DNA from 4 places in the Spongiactinospora sp. 9N601 genome. Region 4 is predicted to be linked to each of the others. Evidence: riboswitches for the same ligand, from Rfam matches in the RefSeq annotation. Region 4 holds a riboswitch; each other region holds the start of a gene.
The links. Region 4 has a riboswitch for thiamine pyrophosphate ahead of ACH34R_RS38850 (purine-cytosine permease family protein). Riboswitches for the same ligand answer to the same signal wherever they lie in the genome.
Positions count from the first base shown of each region.

Region 1 (4,278 bases), on a different contig from region 4:
CGACGATCCGGCAGTTGCTGCGCAGGCTGGCCGGGGCGCGGGGGCACTGGGTGACGGCGGGCGCCCCCGAGCAGATCGCCGACCGGATCGAGGAGTGGTTCACCGGCAGCGCGGCCGACGGGTTCAACATAATGCCGCCGTACCTGCCCGGCGGCTTCGACGCGTTCACCGGCCACGTGGTCCCCATTCTGCGGAAACGGGGCCTGTTCCGGACCGAGTACGAGGGCTCCACACTTCGCGAACACTATGGGCTCCAGCGCCCGCCGAGTCGTTTCGGCGCAGCGCTCCGAGGGGCCGAAAACCGCTGGTAGAGTAACGTTTCCTGGCACGTTCCAACACGCCCGTTGCCGAAGCCTCGCGCAGGCGGTAGAAGAAGTGACGGCAGTGAATCGGGGGCGCTTATTCGTACCCTCCGGCAGGGATGGGAGCGGGATACCCGTGAGCAGGAAATTAGCGGTCATCACCCCGAGCTACGGACCGGACTCGGAGCTTTTCGGCGAGCTCCACCGGTCCGTGCTCCACCACACGTCACAAGACACCGTCCACCACGTCATCGTGCCCACCGCGGACCAGGCGGTGTTCGCCAGGTTCGCGGGCCCGCGGTGCCGGATCTGGACCGAACCCGAGCTTCTCCCCCGCCGCTATGTCCGCGTTCCTCGCAGCGGACTGTGGGCCAATCTGCGCAGACCATGGCCACCTGTGCGCGGCTGGGTCATCCAGCAGGCGCTCAAGATAGCCGCCGCCGCGCACGTGGACGCCGATGTGGCGCTACTGCTCGACTCCGACGTCGTGCTGGTGCGGCCGACCCGCGCGGAGAGCTTCACCACCGACGACCGGCTGTGCCTTTACCGGCTCGAAGACGGCGTACACGCGGGAATGGACCGGCATATCAAGTGGCACCACGCGGCGCGCGGCCTTTTGGGCCTGCCCGCCACCCGGGCGCTGCCGCTCCCCGATTACGTCAGTTCGCTCAACTTCTGGGACCCGGCCCTCGTGCGGGAGATGCAGGAACGCATCACGAAGGTCACCGGGCGGCACTGGATGGACGCCTTCAACTCGCACCTGCACATTTCCGAGTTCATCCTTTACGGGGTCTTCGTGGACGAGGTCGTGGGCGCGGCGGCGGGCCGCCCGCCGTACACCGACTCGGTGTGCCACAACCGCTGGGACGACACCCCGCTCGACCTCGCCGCCGCCCTCGACTTCGCCGACCGGCTGACCCCGTCCGCGGTCGGGATGATGATCTCGGCCAAGTCCCGCACCCCGTGGGACGTCCGGCTCGCCGCCGTGCAGCGCTGCGCGCAGGTGGCCGGGGGCTGACCGCGCCGATCCGCGTACGCCCTGCCCGCCTCCCCCCGGCGGGGCGTTCGGACACGACCTGCTACGGTGACCCATGACGCGGGGTGCCCGGCGCGCCGGGCTGAGATCACACCCGTAGAACCTGCTCTAGTTCGGACTAGCGAAGGGACGTCACCGTGGGTGAGGGTTCGTTCTGCACTGAGGTCTGGCAGCGCACCGCGAAGCTGGTGCGGGCCATCCACGAGCACCCGTTCAACACCGCGCTCGGCGCGGGCACGCTCGACCGCGACAAGTTCGCGTTCTACATCGTCCAGGACGCCCGCTATCTGGAGGCGTTCTCCAAGGCGCTGGCCACCGCCTCCACGCGCGCGGGCGACGTCGACGAGGCGGCCTTCTACGCGCAGAGCGCGAACACCGCGCTGACCGCGGAGGCGTCGCTGCACGCCGGTTACATCGAGGAGTACGGCCTGAGCCCGGACGACCTGTCCGGGATCGCGACGTCGCCGACCTGCCTCGGCTACTCCTCGTACTTGCAGGCCACCGCGCTGTCGGCGCCCTACCCGGTGCTCGCGGCGGCGGTCCTCCCCTGCTTCTGGGTCTACCAGGACGTGGGCGAGGCGCTGCTGGAGCGTACCGCCGGCGCCGCCGACCACCCCTACCGCGCCTGGATCTCCACCTACGCCGACCCGGCGTTCGCCGAGTCGGTCACCCAGGCCAAGGAGATCACCGACCGGCTGGCCGCGGCGGCCGGCCCGCAGACGCGCGAACAGATGGTCCACGCCTTCTGCCGGGCCACCGAGTACGAGTGGATGTTCTGGGACAGCGCGTGGCGGCAGGAGACCTGGCCCACCGCGGAGTGGGTCTCGCTCTGAACCGACCCCGAGTCGGGGGCCGCTGTCGATATCCGGCGCGCCCAGGGATGCGTACCAAGATTGTTCGCGGAGCGTAACCGTCCGGATACTTATGGTGACCACTTCCTGATCGGTAGACATGGCGGGTGACCGAAGGTCTATCGCGGAAAGGAGCGCGGTCCCATGAGCGCGACAGATATCCGGCCTGCCCGGCAGTCCCGGTTTCCCGACCCCCAAGCCTGACGGGCGGGGGAACAACGGTGCGAGGGGAGCCGTGGTTCGCCGTCCTTCCCGACGGGGCGGCCGGGGCCGCCGCGGCAGGGGCGCTGCGCCCGTGGGCGAGCGGTGTGATCGATCACGCGTCCGGCCGTCCGTGGCTGGTCGGCGAGTGGCCGTGTGATCAGATCCGCCACGCCCGCGCGGGCTCGGCGCAGGTGGCGGTGCTCGGGCGATGCCCGGTCACCACCGCCGACCTGGCGCGGCGGCTGGACCGGATACGTGATCTGAACGAGGTGGAACGCGTGGTCGCGGGGCTGCCCGGCAGCTTCCACCTGATCGCCGCGGTCGGCGGCAGGGTGCGAGCCCGGGGCAGCGCCTCGGCGGTGCGCCGGATATTCCAGGCCCGGGTGGCGGGCGTGACGGTGGCGGCCAGCCGCTCCGACGTGCTGGCCACGGTGACCGGCGCGCCGGTCGACGAGGGCGTCCTCGCCGCGCGGCTGCTGCCGTACTGCGCGGCCTGGCCGCTCCAGCAGGCGGGGGTGTGGCGCGGCGTCACCGGGGTGCCGCCCGACCACTGCCTGATCCTGGAGCCGGACGGCACGGCGACGCTGCGCCGCTGGTGGAGTCCGCCGGAGCCGGCGCTGCCGCTGGCCGAGGGCGCGGAGGCGGTGCGCGACGCGCTGGTCGCGGCGGTCGGCTCCTGCGCGAAGGGCGGTTCCCACTACGGCGACACGATCAGCGCCGACCTGTCCGGCGGGCTCGACTCCACCGCTCTGTGCTTCCTGGCCGGGCGCGGCTCGGGCCGCCTGGTGACCATTCATCGCCAGGGCGCCGACATCGGCCCCAGCGGGTCGGGCGACACGGTGTGGGCGCGCCGGGCCGCCGCGGCGCTGCCCAACGCCAGGCACCTCACGGCCGGGCGCGACGACGTCCCGCCGTGGTTCGGCGGGCTGACCGAGCCCCGGCAGGCCCTGGAGGAGCCCCCCGGCTGGGTGCGTGACACCGCGCGGATCGCCTACGTGACCGACCGGCTGATCGCGGCCGGTTCCTACCTGCACCTGACGGGGGTGGGCGGCGACGAGTTGTTCTCGGTCCAGCCGTCCTATCTGCACGATCTCGTCCGGCGCCGGCCGCTGACCGCGCTCGCGCACCTGCGCGGCCACCGCATGCCGTGGTGGCGGGCGCTGCGGGAGCTGGCCGAGCGCGACTCGCACGCCGCGTGGCTGGCGGCGTGCGCGGGCGGCCTGAGCAGCGAGCCCGCGTCCGGCGGCGCGCTCGCGCTGACCTGGGGCACGCCGCCGCGGATGCCCGTGTGGGCCACCGGGCAGGCGGTCCAGGCGGCCCGTGGCGTGCTGTCCGGGATCGCCGACGACGAGCCGCCGCCGCTGTGCCGGCGCCGGGCCCAGCACGCGGCCCTGCTCCAGGCGCGTACGGCGGGCGCCGGGCTCCGGCAGGTCGAGCAGGCCACCGTCCGCCTCGGGCTGCCCTACGCCGCGCCCTACCTGGACGACGCCGTGATCGAGGCGGCGCTGTCGGTACGTCCGCACGAACGCGGCGCGCCCGGCCTGCGCAAGCCGCTGCTCGCCGCCGCGATGGACGGGCTGGTGCCGCGGCCCTTCCTCGGCCGCCCGCCGCGCAGCGGGCCCGCCGCCGAGTTCTACGCGGGGCTGCGCCGGCACCGCACGGAGTTGATGGACCTGTTCTCCTCCTCGCTGCTCGCCCGGCTCGGGCTGATCGACCCCGCGGCGCTGCGGGCCGCCCTCACCGGGCCACGGCCGCCGCTGCACGCCGTCGCCCCGCTGTCGCGGACCCTCGCCTGCGAGATCTGGCTGCGCTCGCTGTCGGGGCGGGAGCGGATGTCCGCGATGGCGATCGGAGGACGCTGATGCCGCCCGTGACCTGCGCGCCC
Region 1 is NZ_JBIRBB010000012.1:299,228-303,505, forward strand. Features, by position in the region: gene ACH34R_RS28505 (LLM class flavin-dependent oxidoreductase) at 1-311, shown strand, start outside; gene ACH34R_RS28510 (DUF6492 family protein) at 439-1,320, shown strand; TPP riboswitch at 1,390-1,485, shown strand; gene tenA (thiaminase II) at 1,476-2,171, shown strand; gene ACH34R_RS28520 (asparagine synthase-related protein) at 2,411-4,255, shown strand.
Region 1: linked by a shared signal. The riboswitch ahead of tenA (thiaminase II) and the one ahead of ACH34R_RS38850 (purine-cytosine permease family protein) in region 4 are both predicted to bind thiamine pyrophosphate.

Region 2 (4,278 bases), on a different contig from region 4:
GCGTCGCGGAACACCTCCAGCAGGGCCAGTTCGTCACGCGCCTCCAGGCCCTTCTCCCGAAGCTGCACGATGTCGACCCCGGCGCCGAGCACGGCGTCGAGGAAGGCGGGCAGGTCACCGCGGTTGCGGCGGCCGTCGGTGCAGAGGTAGAGGCGGGCCGATCGCAGGCGCTCGGTGAGCGCGGTACGGCTCGCGCCGGGCGTGGCACGCCCGGCGGAGGATGGGTGAGATGACATCGGGCGGCCGGTCAGAAGGCGAGCGCCTGCGCCCGGCGCTTGACCTCGGTGTGCCGGCCGGCGGCGATCGCCTGGACGGGCGCCCCGGTCAGGGACTCGTCCGGGGTGAACAGCCAGCGCAGTGCCTCGACGTCGTCGTATCCGGCGTCACCGAGCACGGTCAGCGTGCCCGGCAGGCCCTTGAGCACATCGTCAGCGGCCAGGAAGGCGGCGGGCACCTGGGGCTCGCCACCGTCCCGGCGTACTCCGATGATCTTGCGGTCCTTCAGCAGTTGCTTGGCCCGGCCGGCCGACAGGCCCAGCCGCTTGGCCACTTCCGACAGCGGGATCCACTCCCCTACCAACTCGTCGGTCTGCTGGTCGATCTGTGCAACAGAAAGCGTCACGAATCCACCAGTACCACGACTGGGCGATCTGCAAACACCCTCAGGCGACCACGCAATCGCGCAGCATGGTGCCGGGATCGGCCAGGCGGCGGGCGTCGAGCCGCCGGCCGGCCTCCACGATCCGCCTGCCCTGGACGAGGTCGCGAGGGCGATCGACGGTGAGGATCGCGGTCAGCCGGTCATCGCCGGTCAGCCAGCAGATGGCCCATTTGGCGTCGGTGTGCGGGTCGCCCCGCAGGACGCGGCGGGCGGCGCGCGGGCCCGCGTGGTACCCGGCGTACTGCACCATGTGCCCGAACTGCTCCGACCAGAAGTAGGGCACCGGGTCGTAGACGGCGTCCTCGCCGAGAATGGCCGCGGCGGCGACGTCGGGCGCGCCGAGCGCGGTGTCCCAGTGCTCCACCCGCAGCCGGCGCGCGAACCTGCGCGACCACCAGGCGGCGCAGTCGCCGACCGCGACGACGCCGGGCAGCGAGGTGCGCAGGTGCTCGTCGGTCACGACCCCGTCGGCCAGCTCGATGCCGGAACCGGACAGCCAGCCGATCGCCGGGCGGACGCCCACGCCGGTGACGACGACGTCGGCCTTGATCCGCGAGCCGTCGGCGAGCGTGAGCCCGTCGTGGTCGACCGAGGCGACCCGTGTGGAAAGGCGCAGCTCGACCCCGGCCTCCGCGTACCACGGGACCGTCCACGCGCCCGCGTCGTCGCCGAGCGCCGCGCTCAGCGGGGTGGGAGCGGCCTCCACGACGACCACGTCGCACCCGGCGCGGGCCGCCGCGGTGGTGACCTCCGCGCCGATCCAGCCCGCGCCGATGACCGCCACCCGGACCCCGGGCGCGAGCCGGTCGCGCAGCTCCAGGGCGTCGTCGATGGTCCGCAGCACGTGCTGGCGGCCCTCACCGCGCAGCCTGATCGGCGTGGCGCCGGTCGCGATCACCAGCCCGTCGTACGGCAGCTCGCCCTCGGTCGTCTCGACCACTCCGGGCCGCAGCCCCTTGGCGGCCACGGCCTGACGCCAGTCGATCTTCAGGGCGTCGAGGTCGAGGTCGACGTAGGTCGAGTCGATCTCCTTCTCCCTGTTCAGCACGGCCTTGGAGAGCGGCGGGCGGTCATAGGGCCGGTGCCGCTCCTCTCCGATCAGAGTGATTCTGCCGTCGTACCCGTGGGCCCGAAGGGCCTCAAGACTGCGCACACCGGCGAGCCCGGCTCCCACCACCACGACCTGATTCACAACCCACGACCCTAAGTCGGCGCATCGAAAGCGCGCCAATGGCGATTCGACAACGAAAACGCTAATCCATGTACACGCCCGCAGCTGACACCCCGTGCGGGGTCACTTCTGCGGACGCTTAGGCTAGAAGGGATAAACGCACGGGAGTCCGGACGAACCGGGCTGAGAGGAGGGCTGTCACGGCCCTCGACCGTAACAGAACCTGATCCGGGTCATGCCGGCGAAGGGAGCGATCGGCCGCATGAGGCCACAGCGCAGCGAGCACCACCGAAGCGAGCAAAACCGCCACCAACCAGTCGATCGGGAACGAAGGAACCTGGTAGGGGCCTCCGAGGAGACCGGCTCGGAAGGAGCCACCCACGATGGGCGTACCCCGCCCAGGGCGGCCCCAAGCGAAGGTATGCGGAGTGTCGATCCCCCAGGTGGGGATGAGTTCGGCCCGAAACCCGCGGCCGGAGTCGCGAGCCTCCCGCACGCCGTGTCCCCCGGCGGGCTCGCGAACGGCCCGAAACCCCTCGGCGACCCCCCGGGCGTCCCCGCTCCCCCGCCGCTGAGCGCGGCCGGAGGCGTACCGGCGTCCGGTGGCGCCCCACTCGCCGATTCCCCGGGTACGGACGCGCCGGGACCGAAAAACCCGGCCGGACACGGAAGCACCCCAACCAGGGTTGATGGCGGCCCGCAAACGGCCGCAGAGCCCGCCGGGCGGCTCGCGGGCCGAGCGGGGCGGGTCGTGGTGGTGGGAGGCGGCGTCGTCGGGCTGAGCGTCGCGTGGCGGGCGGCCCGGGAGGGCGCGGCCGTGACGGTCATCGACCCCGATCCTGGGGGCGGCGCGTCGTACGCCGCGGCCGGGATGCTCGCGCCGGTGAGCGAGGTCACCTACACCGAGGAGCCGCTGCTGCGGCTGGGGGTGGACTCCCTCGCCCGCTGGCCGCGCTTCGCCGCCGAACTCACCGAGGCCACCGGCGACGACCTCGACCTGCGCTCGGCGGGCACGCTGGACGTCGCCTTCGGCGCGGACGACCTGGCGGCGCTGGGCGAGCTGGCGGAGTTCATGGCCAAACTGGACCTCCCCGTCGAACGGCTCACCGGCCGCGAGTGCCGCCGCCTGGAGCCCATGCTGGCCCCGTCGGTGCGCGGCGGCCTGCTCGCCCCCGGCGACTCCTGGGTGAACCCGCGCCGGGTGACCCGCGCCCTGCTCACCGCCCTGTCCAGGCTCGGTGTCCCGGTGCTGCGCCGCCGGGTCGCCGAAGTGGTGGTGGCCGGCGGCACGGTCCAGGGCGTACGGCTCGCGGCGGCGGACGCCGAGCCCGGCTCGCGCGGCGTGCGGCCCGGCCGCGCCCCGCTCCCCCGTCAGGACTCCGGGGCGGCCCCGGAGCAGATCCCGGCGGACCAGGTGGTGCTGGCGGCCGGGGCGTGGACCGGCTCGCTGCCCGGGGTGCCCGGCGGCGTGCTGCCCCCGGTACGACCGGTCAAGGGCCAGATCATGCGCCTGCGCACGCCCTATCCCGCGCTGACCCGCTGTGTGCGCGGCACCGTCCACGGCTCCCCCGTCTACCTGGTGCCGCGCGGAGACGGCGAGGTGGTGCTCGGAGCCACCCAGGAGGAGATGGGCTTCGACACCCGTGTCACGGCCGGCGGCCTGTGGGAGATCCTGCGCGACGCCAGGGAACTGGTGCCGGGCGTCACCGAGTGGGAGGTCACCGACGTGGTGGCCGGACTGCGCCCGGGGACGCCCGACAACCTGCCCGCGATCGGCCGCACCGCGCTGCCGGGGCTCCTGGTCGCCACCGGCCATCACCGGGGCGGCGTACTGCTCGCCCCCCTCACCGCCGATCTGGTCGTCCGCCTGCTGGCGGGCGAGACGATCGTGGACCACCCCTGTTCACCATCGCGTTTCGAGGAAAGCACCGAATGAAAGTGACCATCAACGGCAGCCCGTACGACCTCCCCGAGGGGGCCACCGTGGCGAACGCCGTGACCGCGCTCACCACCGCGACCTCGGGTGTGGCGGTCGCGTTGAACGAGGAGGTCATCACCAGGGGGGCGTGGGAGTCGACCGCGCTTTCCGAGCGGGACCGCGTGGAAGTGCTCACCGCGGTGCAGGGAGGATGACGATGACCGGTCAGATGACCGAGCAGGCGGCGGGCCCGCCGCCGGTGAACGGCGCGGCGGAGGAGGACCGGTTCACCATCGCCGGCCGGGCGTTCGGCTCCCGGCTGATCATGGGAACCGGCGGCGCGCCCTCCCTGGAGGTGCTCGACCGGGCGCTGGCCGCCTCGGGCACCGAGCTGACCACGGTGGCGATGCGGCGGGTGGACCCGTCCGCGCCCGGGTCCGTGCTCGACGTACTGCGGCGGCGCGGCATCGCGGTGCTGCCGAACACCGCCGGCTGCTACACGGCGGGCGACGCCGTGCTGACCGCCCG
Region 2 is NZ_JBIRBB010000001.1:360,375-364,652, forward strand. Features, by position in the region: gene thiE (thiamine phosphate synthase) at 1-236, opposite strand, end outside; gene ACH34R_RS01540 (Rv2175c family DNA-binding protein) at 248-622, opposite strand; gene ACH34R_RS01545 (NAD(P)/FAD-dependent oxidoreductase) at 663-1,853, opposite strand; TPP riboswitch at 1,984-2,099, shown strand; gene ACH34R_RS01550 (FAD-dependent oxidoreductase) at 2,584-3,768, shown strand; gene thiS (sulfur carrier protein ThiS) at 3,765-3,965, shown strand; gene ACH34R_RS01560 (thiazole synthase) at 3,980-4,278, shown strand, end outside.
Region 2: linked by a shared signal. The riboswitch ahead of ACH34R_RS01550 (FAD-dependent oxidoreductase) and the one ahead of ACH34R_RS38850 (purine-cytosine permease family protein) in region 4 are both predicted to bind thiamine pyrophosphate.

Region 3 (4,278 bases), on a different contig from region 4:
CGGGTGAGTTCACCCTGGGTGCGCAGTTCGGCGAACTGGGCCTCGTCATTGGCGTCGGAGATCGACCCGGGCCGCAATCCATCGCCCAACGACCAGGTCACGTCGTACGCGGCGAAGATCTCGCACAGCTCCCGGAAGTGGGTGTACAGGAAGTTCTGGCGGTGATGCGCCAGACACCACGCCGCCATGATCGAACCACCGCGCGACACGATGCCCGTACGGCGGCGGGCCGTCAGCGGCACGTACTCCAGCAGTACGCCCGCGTGCACCGTCATGTAGTCCACGCCCTGCTCGGCCTGCTCGACCACGGTGTCTCGGAAGACCTCCCAGGTCAGCTCGGCCGGATCGCCACCGACCTTCTCCACGGCCTGGTAGAGCGGAACCGTCCCGACCGGGACGGGCGAATTGCGCAGGATCCACTCGCGCGTGGTGTGAATGTCCCTGCCGGTGGACAGGTCCATGATGGTGTCGGCGCCCCAGCGGGTCGCCCAGGTCATCTTGGCCACCTCCTCCTCGATCGAGGACGCCACCGCCGAGTTGCCGATGTTGGCGTTCACCTTCACCAGGAAGTTCCGGCCGATGATCATCGGCTCCAGCTCCGGATGGTTGACGTTGGCGGGCAACACCGCCCGGCCCGCCGCCAGCTCGCCCCGGACCACCTCCGGCTCGACCCCTTCCCGGAGCGCGACGAACTCCATCTCAGAGGTGATCTCCCCACGCCGCGCATAAGCGCGCTGCGTCACCGCCCCCGCCCCACTCGCCCGGCGAGGCGACCGCTCAGCGAACGCCGCCGCGTTCCGCAGCGGATCCCCCGAACGCCGCCCATCATCCTCGGGCCGCACCGTACGCCCGGTGTACGACACCGTGTCACCGCGCCCGGCGATCCAGCCCGCACGTAGCGCGGGCAGCCCGCACCGCACGTCGGCGTCGTAGTCCGGGTCGGTGTACGGCCCAGAGGTGTCATAGAGCACCACGGCACCCCCATCAGTGAGCGCCACCTCCCGCATCGGCACCCGCAGATCCGCCCGCTCTCCGTGCAAATACACCTTGCGGGCACGTGTCATCGCAGTGTCGGTCATGACGACTCGATCTCTCCCTACGCCGGCATTACCCGGTCAGGTTCCAGCGGTCAGCAGCCGTCTCAGCCACAATCTCAGCCCGGTTCACCGGACCCCCGCGATCTGTCGTGTCCAACCCTAACCCACACCCTCCCTTCGCCACAGCCCCCACGTGAGTGATCACTTGAAAGGATGAAGCCGTCGAGCACGGCCATGCGGCTTGGTAGTGGATATCGGCTGGCCGGCCCCGTGAATAACGTGGACAATCGGCAATCGTGATGGGGATATCCGGCTTCGAGCCGACCTTTCTCGTCGGGCTTGAAGCCGTCCGCGAGGAACACGGGCCGAGCCTGGCCGCACTTGGTGGCCGGCGTCTTACGGGGTTCGCGATCGTGCGCTTTGTCGAGACCGGGGAATGGTTCGCGGACTGTCCCGTCGTCTTGGACTTCGATGGTGTCCAGGTAGAGATCTGCCACTGGAAGCTCGATGAGCTGTCGATCAGCCGGGACAGCATCGACACGACGACTGCGATCAGTGACTGGGAGTGGTTCGAGCTGACTCCGGCGTGGGTCGGCGCCGACGAACGGCTTGAGCCGTTCGTCGGCCAGGAACTGCGCGAAGTTGCGCTGCTCGAGTGGCGTCCTTCGAGTCATGACGTGGCGGACGGCACCATCGCGGTGGAGTTCGTCTTCGATGCAGGCCGTTTCCACATCGCCAACGCCCTTGATGAGAACAGCATCGATCTCGGCGACGCTCATCCAGAATTCGTGCGGCACCCACTGGGCTGTGGCATGCAGCCTTGCTCTGGGGCGGCCTCCGGTTGATCTCGATGACCGGCAGCAGGGTCGCCTGGGCCAGCGTGCTGATTTGCCGGGAAATGTGCCCAGTGGGGCGGGGACGTCGGCGAGTGGGCCGAGCGGCCGGTCCAAGCCGGCCTTGCCGTCGTTGGTGAGCGGGACGGCGGTCAACATGCCTGGTAACGCCCAGGAGTTTCGTGGCCGGTGGCGAGGGGGTGGGCGGGGCTGGGATGCGGCGCTCATTCCAGAGCTGGGTATGGACCGTGGAAGGTGGCATGATCTTCTCTCTTGCTGGCTATCGTGTCTTTGTTCGATGCGCGAATCGGTTGGCTCTGCCCTGCTCCGCAGGGCTTTGATTGCTTCTCCGCCGCAGGCGGGATCTGATCGGAGGTTTCTTATGACGATCGTGCTGGCTTCCGCTTCGCCTGCCAGGCTTGCGTTGTTGCGGACTGCGGGGCTTGATCCCAAAGTGGTCGTCAGTGGGGTGGATGAGGATGCGGTGACCGCTGACACCCCCGGGGACCTCGCGCTCACGCTTGCTCGGGCGAAGGCCGCCGCTGTGGCCGAGCGGGTGGGGGATGGGCTGGTGATCGGCTGTGACTCGGTCCTGGAGATCGACGGTGTGCCGTACGGCAAGCCCGCGACGCCTGAGGAGGCGACGGCCAGGTGGCAGGCGATGCGCGGGAGCGATGGCCGGCTGCTGACCGGGCATTGCGTGATCGACGCCGCCAGCGGGCGGGAGGCCGCCGAGCTCGGCTCCACTCTGGTGCGCTTCGGGACGCCCACCGATGCCGAGATCGCTGCGTATGTGGCGACGGGGGAGCCGCTGCGCGTCGCGGGGGCATTTGCGCTGGAGGGCTTCGGCGGTTGGTTCGTCGAGGGCATCGACGGGGACCACGGCAATGTCCTTGGCATCTCCCTTCCTCTTCTGCGTCGCCTCTTCGCCGAATTGGGCGTCGAACTGCCCGCCCTCTGGCGCGTCGATCGTTGATCAGACCTCTCTTGGTGTCATGCGGACCGCCCCGGCCGGGTACGGCCGGCACTGGTCGCACGTGAAACGGTCATCGCCGGGTGGTGGCGGGGTGTCCTCCTTCGGAGCCGATCGCGTGCCGCGATGTGGTGGGGCTTTCCTGCGGCCGGTGTGGCCGACCTGTGCGATGGCCCGGTTTGAACGTTCCCATTTACAGCGCTCGGTGGACACCGCCTCGGAGGCGGACGGCAGCGGGTGAAATAGCGAGATCCGGCGTTGTCCGGAAACGGTATGTCGGGTCTTCCGTGGTGGGTGGCGTCTCCTTTGCGCAGGTCGTGGTATGTATGTCCGGCTCTGCTCCGCGAGATGCGACGTTGCTCTGCCCCCTCGTCGCTGCGCTCGCCCTCCCGGTCCGGTGGGTCTCGTGTGACTCGGTGCCGACGCCTTAGGGCGGGTGAGGCGGTGGGCGGGGGATCATCGGGACGCCAGGGTGGGCGGGAGGCGTTAGCCTGCCGGGCATGGCTGCATTGCGGGCGTTCTTCGGTGGCATCGGGTTCTTCTTTCAGGGCATGCGCTGGTGCGCTCGGCACCCGCGGTGGTGGCTCTTCGGGCTGCTGCCCGCTCTGGTCACGTTGGTCATCTATGTTGTGGCGCTGGTCTTCCTTGGAGGACGTGCCGGGGACCTGGCGGACTTCGCGACGCCGTTCGCGGATGGCTGGAACCCCGGCCTGCGTGACACCATGCGCTTCCTCCTGGGGATCGTGATCTTCGGGATGGGTCTGGCCCTCGCCGTGCTCACCTTCACCGCGCTGACGCTGATCGTCGGCGAGCCGTTCTACGAGAAGCTGTCGGAGAAGGTCGAGGAGTCTCACGGGGAGGTGCCCGGGGGCAACGACGTGCCATTGTGGCGGTCGATCCCCCGATCGATCCGCGACAGCCTGGTCACCCTCTGGTTCGTGCTGCTCTTCACGATCCCGTTGTTCGCGCTCGGGTTCGTGCCGGTGATCGGGCAGACGGTGGTGCCGGTGCTCGGGGCGGCCGTCTCGGGCTTCTTCCTGACGGTGGAGCTGACCACGCTCGCCATGGAGCGCCGGGGCATGCGGCGTAAGGAGCGCTTCCGCGTGCTGCGCGCGAACAAGGCGGGGGCGCTGGGCTTCGGAGTCGTCGTGTTCCTCATCTTCCTCATTCCGGTCGGGGCGGTCGTGGCCATGCCGGTCGCGGTGGCGGGTGCGGCGATCATGGTGCGGCTCCATCTCGGGCCGGCGGCGCAGGCACTGCCCCTGGATCAGGGGGATCGCGGTCCGGGGACGCCGCCGCATTCGTCGCGTCCGCCGCAGCCTCCGGGCCGCTCGTGAACGCCTCCTCGGCCGCGTAGTCGCCCGCCTGATCGTCGATCAGGTCCAGCAGGGGAAGCAGCCAGGCCATGTGCGGCGGCCCCATGGCCTGGTCGAGG
Region 3 is NZ_JBIRBB010000003.1:83,850-88,127, forward strand. Features, by position in the region: gene thiC (phosphomethylpyrimidine synthase ThiC) at 1-1,079, opposite strand, end outside; TPP riboswitch at 1,075-1,188, opposite strand; gene ACH34R_RS07420 (hypothetical protein) at 1,334-1,882, shown strand; gene ACH34R_RS07425 (Maf family protein) at 2,253-2,846, shown strand; gene ACH34R_RS07430 (EI24 domain-containing protein) at 3,344-4,180, shown strand; gene ACH34R_RS07435 (DUF4192 domain-containing protein) at 4,062-4,278, opposite strand, start outside.
Region 3: linked by a shared signal. The riboswitch ahead of thiC (phosphomethylpyrimidine synthase ThiC) and the one ahead of ACH34R_RS38850 (purine-cytosine permease family protein) in region 4 are both predicted to bind thiamine pyrophosphate.

Region 4 (4,278 bases):
CCGACGACGACGGCCGCGCCCCCGGCTTCGAGCTGACCGAGGCGGGCACCCAGAAACGGCTCGCCGTCTACGTCACAGAAGACCCGGCGAGCGTGCCGGGCGTCGCGGCGCTGGGGCCCGATCCGCTCTCTCCTTCGTTCACGGCCGACACGCTCAAGGGCATCGTGGGCGGGAGCCGGATGCAGATCAAGGGCCTGCTGCGGGACCAGAAGGTGATCGCCGGGATCGGCAACGCCTACTCCGACGAGGTGCTGCACGTCGCCAGGATGTCGCCGTTCAAGATCGCCTCATCGCTCACCGACGCGCAGGTCGCCGACCTGTACGAGGCGATCATCACGACCTTGCGCGACGCGGTGGCCCGCTCGCGCGGGCTGGCCGCCAAGGACCTGAAGACGGAGAAGAAGTCCGGCTTGCGGGTGCATGGGCGGACCGGGCAGAAGTGCGAAGTCTGTGGGGACACCGTCCGTGAGGTCTCGTTCGCCGATTCCAGCCTCCAGTACTGCCCGACCTGCCAGACCGGCGGCAAGCCGCTGGCCGACCGGAGGTTGTCCCGGTTGCTGAAGTGACCTGGGACAATTGAGGTCATGAACGTTCCCGAGATCGACGCGAACGCGGTGCCCGACGACGCCTACCTGCTCGACGTCCGCGAACACGACGAATGGCGCGCGGGGCACGCGCCGACGGCCACCCACATCCCGCTGGGTGAGCTGCAAGGACGGGTCGAGGAGGTTCCGGCGGAGGCCACCGTTTATGTGGTGTGCCGGGTCGGCGGGCGCTCGGCCCAGGCCACGGCCTGGCTCAACCACATCGGCCGGCAGGCGGTCAACGTGGGCGGCGGCATGCAGTCCTGGGCGGCGGCCGGGCGTGCGATGTCCAGCGAGAGCGGCCAGGACCCTTTCGTCGCCTGAAAGCGGGCTCTTCACGCCTTTCATGGAGCCTTGCGGCGAATCGGTTAGGGTGGCCCGTCGTGATCCAAGACCCCTCCCACCTCACCGTCACGGCGGACGCCTACGACTCCATCGCCGCCCTCTACGCCGACCTCTTCCGCAACGCGCTCGACGACCAGCCGCTGGACCGCGCGGCGCTGGGCGTGTTCGCCGAGGTCGTACGGACTGCCGGGGGCGGTCCGGTCGCCGAGCTGGGATGCGGCCCTGGGCACACGACGGCGTACCTGCGGAAGCTGGGCCTGGACATCTTCGGTCTCGACCTGTCGCCGGTGATGATCGACCTTGCCCGCGAGGCGTTTCCCGACCTGCGCTTCGAGGTCGGCTCGATGGACGCGCTCGACCTGGCCGACGGCGGACTGCGCGGGATCGTGTCCTGGTACTCCGTCATCCACACGCCCCCGCGGGAGCTGCCCGTGTACTTCGGGGAGTTCGGCCGCGTCCTGGCCCCGGGCGGCCATCTGCTGCTCGGCTTCTTCGAGTCCGAAGGAGACCCGGTGACGCCGTTCGACCACAAGGTGACGCAGGCGTACCGGTGGCCGATCGACGAACTGGCCGCGCTGGCCCGCGCCGCCGGCTTCGCCGAGATCGGCCGGATACTGCGCGAGCCGCACGAGGGGGAGCGGTTCCGCCACGGCCGCCTGCTGATGCGCCGGGAGCCCGGCTCCGTGGAGTGAACCACCCCTTGTGGTCAAGACGCGACCGGTACGGCATGATGAGGGCGCAATTCAGACCTCGCGGGAGCTCGGGGCCGAACCGGGCTGAGAGGGCAGTAATCGCCGCTGCCGACCGCATGAACCTGTCCGGGTAATGCCGGCGTAGGGAGCGTGTGATGGCGTCTGACGTCATTGATCCGCACATCAATCCTCCGTCCGATTCCAACGAGGCGCCCCTCACCCTCGATCAGGCCCCGCCCAAGACCCTCGGCATGCTCGACCAGAGCGCGTTCTGGGCCAATTTGGGCGTCAGCCTGCTCGGTTTCTCCGGGGCCCTGACCCTGCTCGATCCGACCGGTTCCGGGGTGACGCTGACCTTCGCCGCCGCGATCCTGGCCACTGTGGTGGGGAGCCTGATCGGCACCGCGATGGTGGGGCTCGCGGCGGTGCCCGGGGCGCAGACCGGGCGGCCCTCCATGGTGTTGCTGCGCGGGCTGTTCGGCGCGCGGCTTTCGTACGTGCCGTCGCTGCTCAACACCGTCCAGATGATCGGCTGGGGGGCGTTCGAGCTGTGGGTGATCGCGAACGGCGCTCAGGCGATCTTCGGTACGGCGGTGCCGTACCCCGTCTGGGTCCTGCTCGGCGGGGTGATCACGGTCGCGCTGACCATCTGGCCGCTCGGCTCGATCCGGCTGCTGCGCCGGTTCGTCACCGCCGGGGTGGTGGTGGCGATGATCTGGCTGACGGTGGCGCTGATCCGGCAGGGGCCGTCGCTGGGCGGCGGGTCGTGGGCGGGGTTCGTGCCCGCCGTGGACTACGTGATCGCGCTGTCGGTGTCATGGGTGCCGATGGCCGCCGACTTCACCAGGCACTCGCGTTCGCCCCGGGCCGCGTTCGGCGGGGTGTTCGTCGGCTACTCGATCGCCCAGGTGGCCTGCCTGGGCCTCGGCGTCATCGCGCTGGCGCTGGTCGGCAATGACGACACCAAGGTGTGGGGGGCGTTCGTGGCGGCCCCGCTGGGCGCGCTGTTCTTCGGGATTCTGGTGCTGCGCGAGACCGACCAGTCGTTCGCCAACACCTACTCGACCACCATGTCGCTCCAGAACCTGATGCCGAGGGTCGATCGCCGGATCATCTCCGTGACGGTCGGCGTGGTGATCAGCGCATTGGCGCTGGTCGCCGACGTCACCGCCTACACCGCGTTCCTGGCGCTGATCGGCGCGGTGTTCGTGCCGATGTTCGCGGTCCTCACGGTGGACTACTTTGTGCTGCGCGGGATGGCCCGCTGGGACACCCGCGAACGGGCCCCCTCCCGGTGGCTGATGCTCCTGCCGTGGGTGCTCGGGTTCGTGACGTGGTGGCTGGTGGCGGCGCTGCCCGAGGTGCCGTGGTGGCGGTCGCTGTGGAGGTCGGCGCGCGCCGCGCTCGGCTTCGCGCCGCAGCCGTGGATGAGCGCCGCGCTCGCGGCGTTCCTGGTCGCGGCCGTGGTCACGCTCGTGGTGGCCCCGCTGGACCGCAGGCTGCGCCCGGCCGGTTAGGGGCGGGCCTCCAGGTTGAGCAGCAGTTCCTTGGCGGCGGTCCCGCCCGCGTACGCGCCGGGGCCGTCGTCGTCCACCACCCGGTGGCAGGGCGAGATCACGCAGACCGGATTGGCCGTCAGCGCGTTGCCCACCGCGCGCAGCGCCCGCGGCCGGCCGATCCGCTCGGCCATCGCGCGGTAGGTCGTGGTCGTGCCGTACGGTACGCCGCTCACCAGGGACAGCACGCTGCGCGCGAACGACGTGGCGAGCTGGAGGTCCACCTTCGCGGTGAAGGTGCGCAGCCGGCCGGAGAAGTAGGCGTCCAGCTCGCGCCGGACCGGGTCGAGCCGGCGTGGGTCGGGGCCGATGAACGTGCCGATCGCCCGGCTGACCCGCTCGTACACGGCGTGCTCGTCGTCGTAGCTGCACACCGCCACCCCGCGCGCGGTGACCGCGATCACCAGCGTGCCGGCCGGGCTCTCGGTCGTGCCGAACGCGATGTCGGGCGGCCCGTGGCCGCGGTAGCCGGGCGAGGTGACGCGCAGCAGGGCGTCGAGGTCGCCGGACACTGGCCCTCACCCTCTCGCGCCCGCCGTCGGCCGTGAGCCGGCCGCCGAACAGAAGACGCACTAGACACCGCTGAGCGCAGCGTATCGGACGGATCGGCACAACGGACGCGGCGACACCCGCACCTCACACGGCGGACCGGACGAAAAGGCCAAGATCGGGCTACGGAAACGGGCACTATGGGATTGTGGGTGACGAGAAGGTCGAGAGTGATGACGGCATCGCGCGGGCGGTGCTGGCCAGCTCGCCCAATGCCATCGTCGCCCTGGACCGCGACCAGACCGTGGTGCAGTGGAACAGCGCCGCCGAGCGGCTGTTCGGCTGGACGGCGGACGAACTGCTGGGCAGGCGCGCGCCGATCGTGCCGCCCGAGCTGAGCGCCGAGCACAACGCGGTGCTCGAACGCGTCCGCACCGGCGACGTCGTCTCGCTGCGCACCAAGCGGCTGCACAAGGACGGCCGGATGATCGACGTCCGGGTGGACATCAGCGCGTTGCGCCACGACTCGGCGGCGATGGTGGGCTATGTGTGCGTACACCACTCGGTACGCGACGACCAGACCGCCCGGCACCGCGGTGAGCAGCGCGAACG
Region 4 is NZ_JBIRBB010000023.1:100,185-104,462, forward strand. Features, by position in the region: gene ACH34R_RS38835 (Fpg/Nei family DNA glycosylase) at 1-566, shown strand, start outside; gene ACH34R_RS38840 (rhodanese-like domain-containing protein) at 585-908, shown strand; gene ACH34R_RS38845 (class I SAM-dependent methyltransferase) at 971-1,621, shown strand; TPP riboswitch at 1,672-1,786, shown strand; gene ACH34R_RS38850 (purine-cytosine permease family protein) at 1,777-3,138, shown strand; gene ACH34R_RS38855 (methylated-DNA--[protein]-cysteine S-methyltransferase) at 3,135-3,689, opposite strand; gene ACH34R_RS38860 (PAS domain S-box protein) at 3,875-4,278, shown strand, end outside.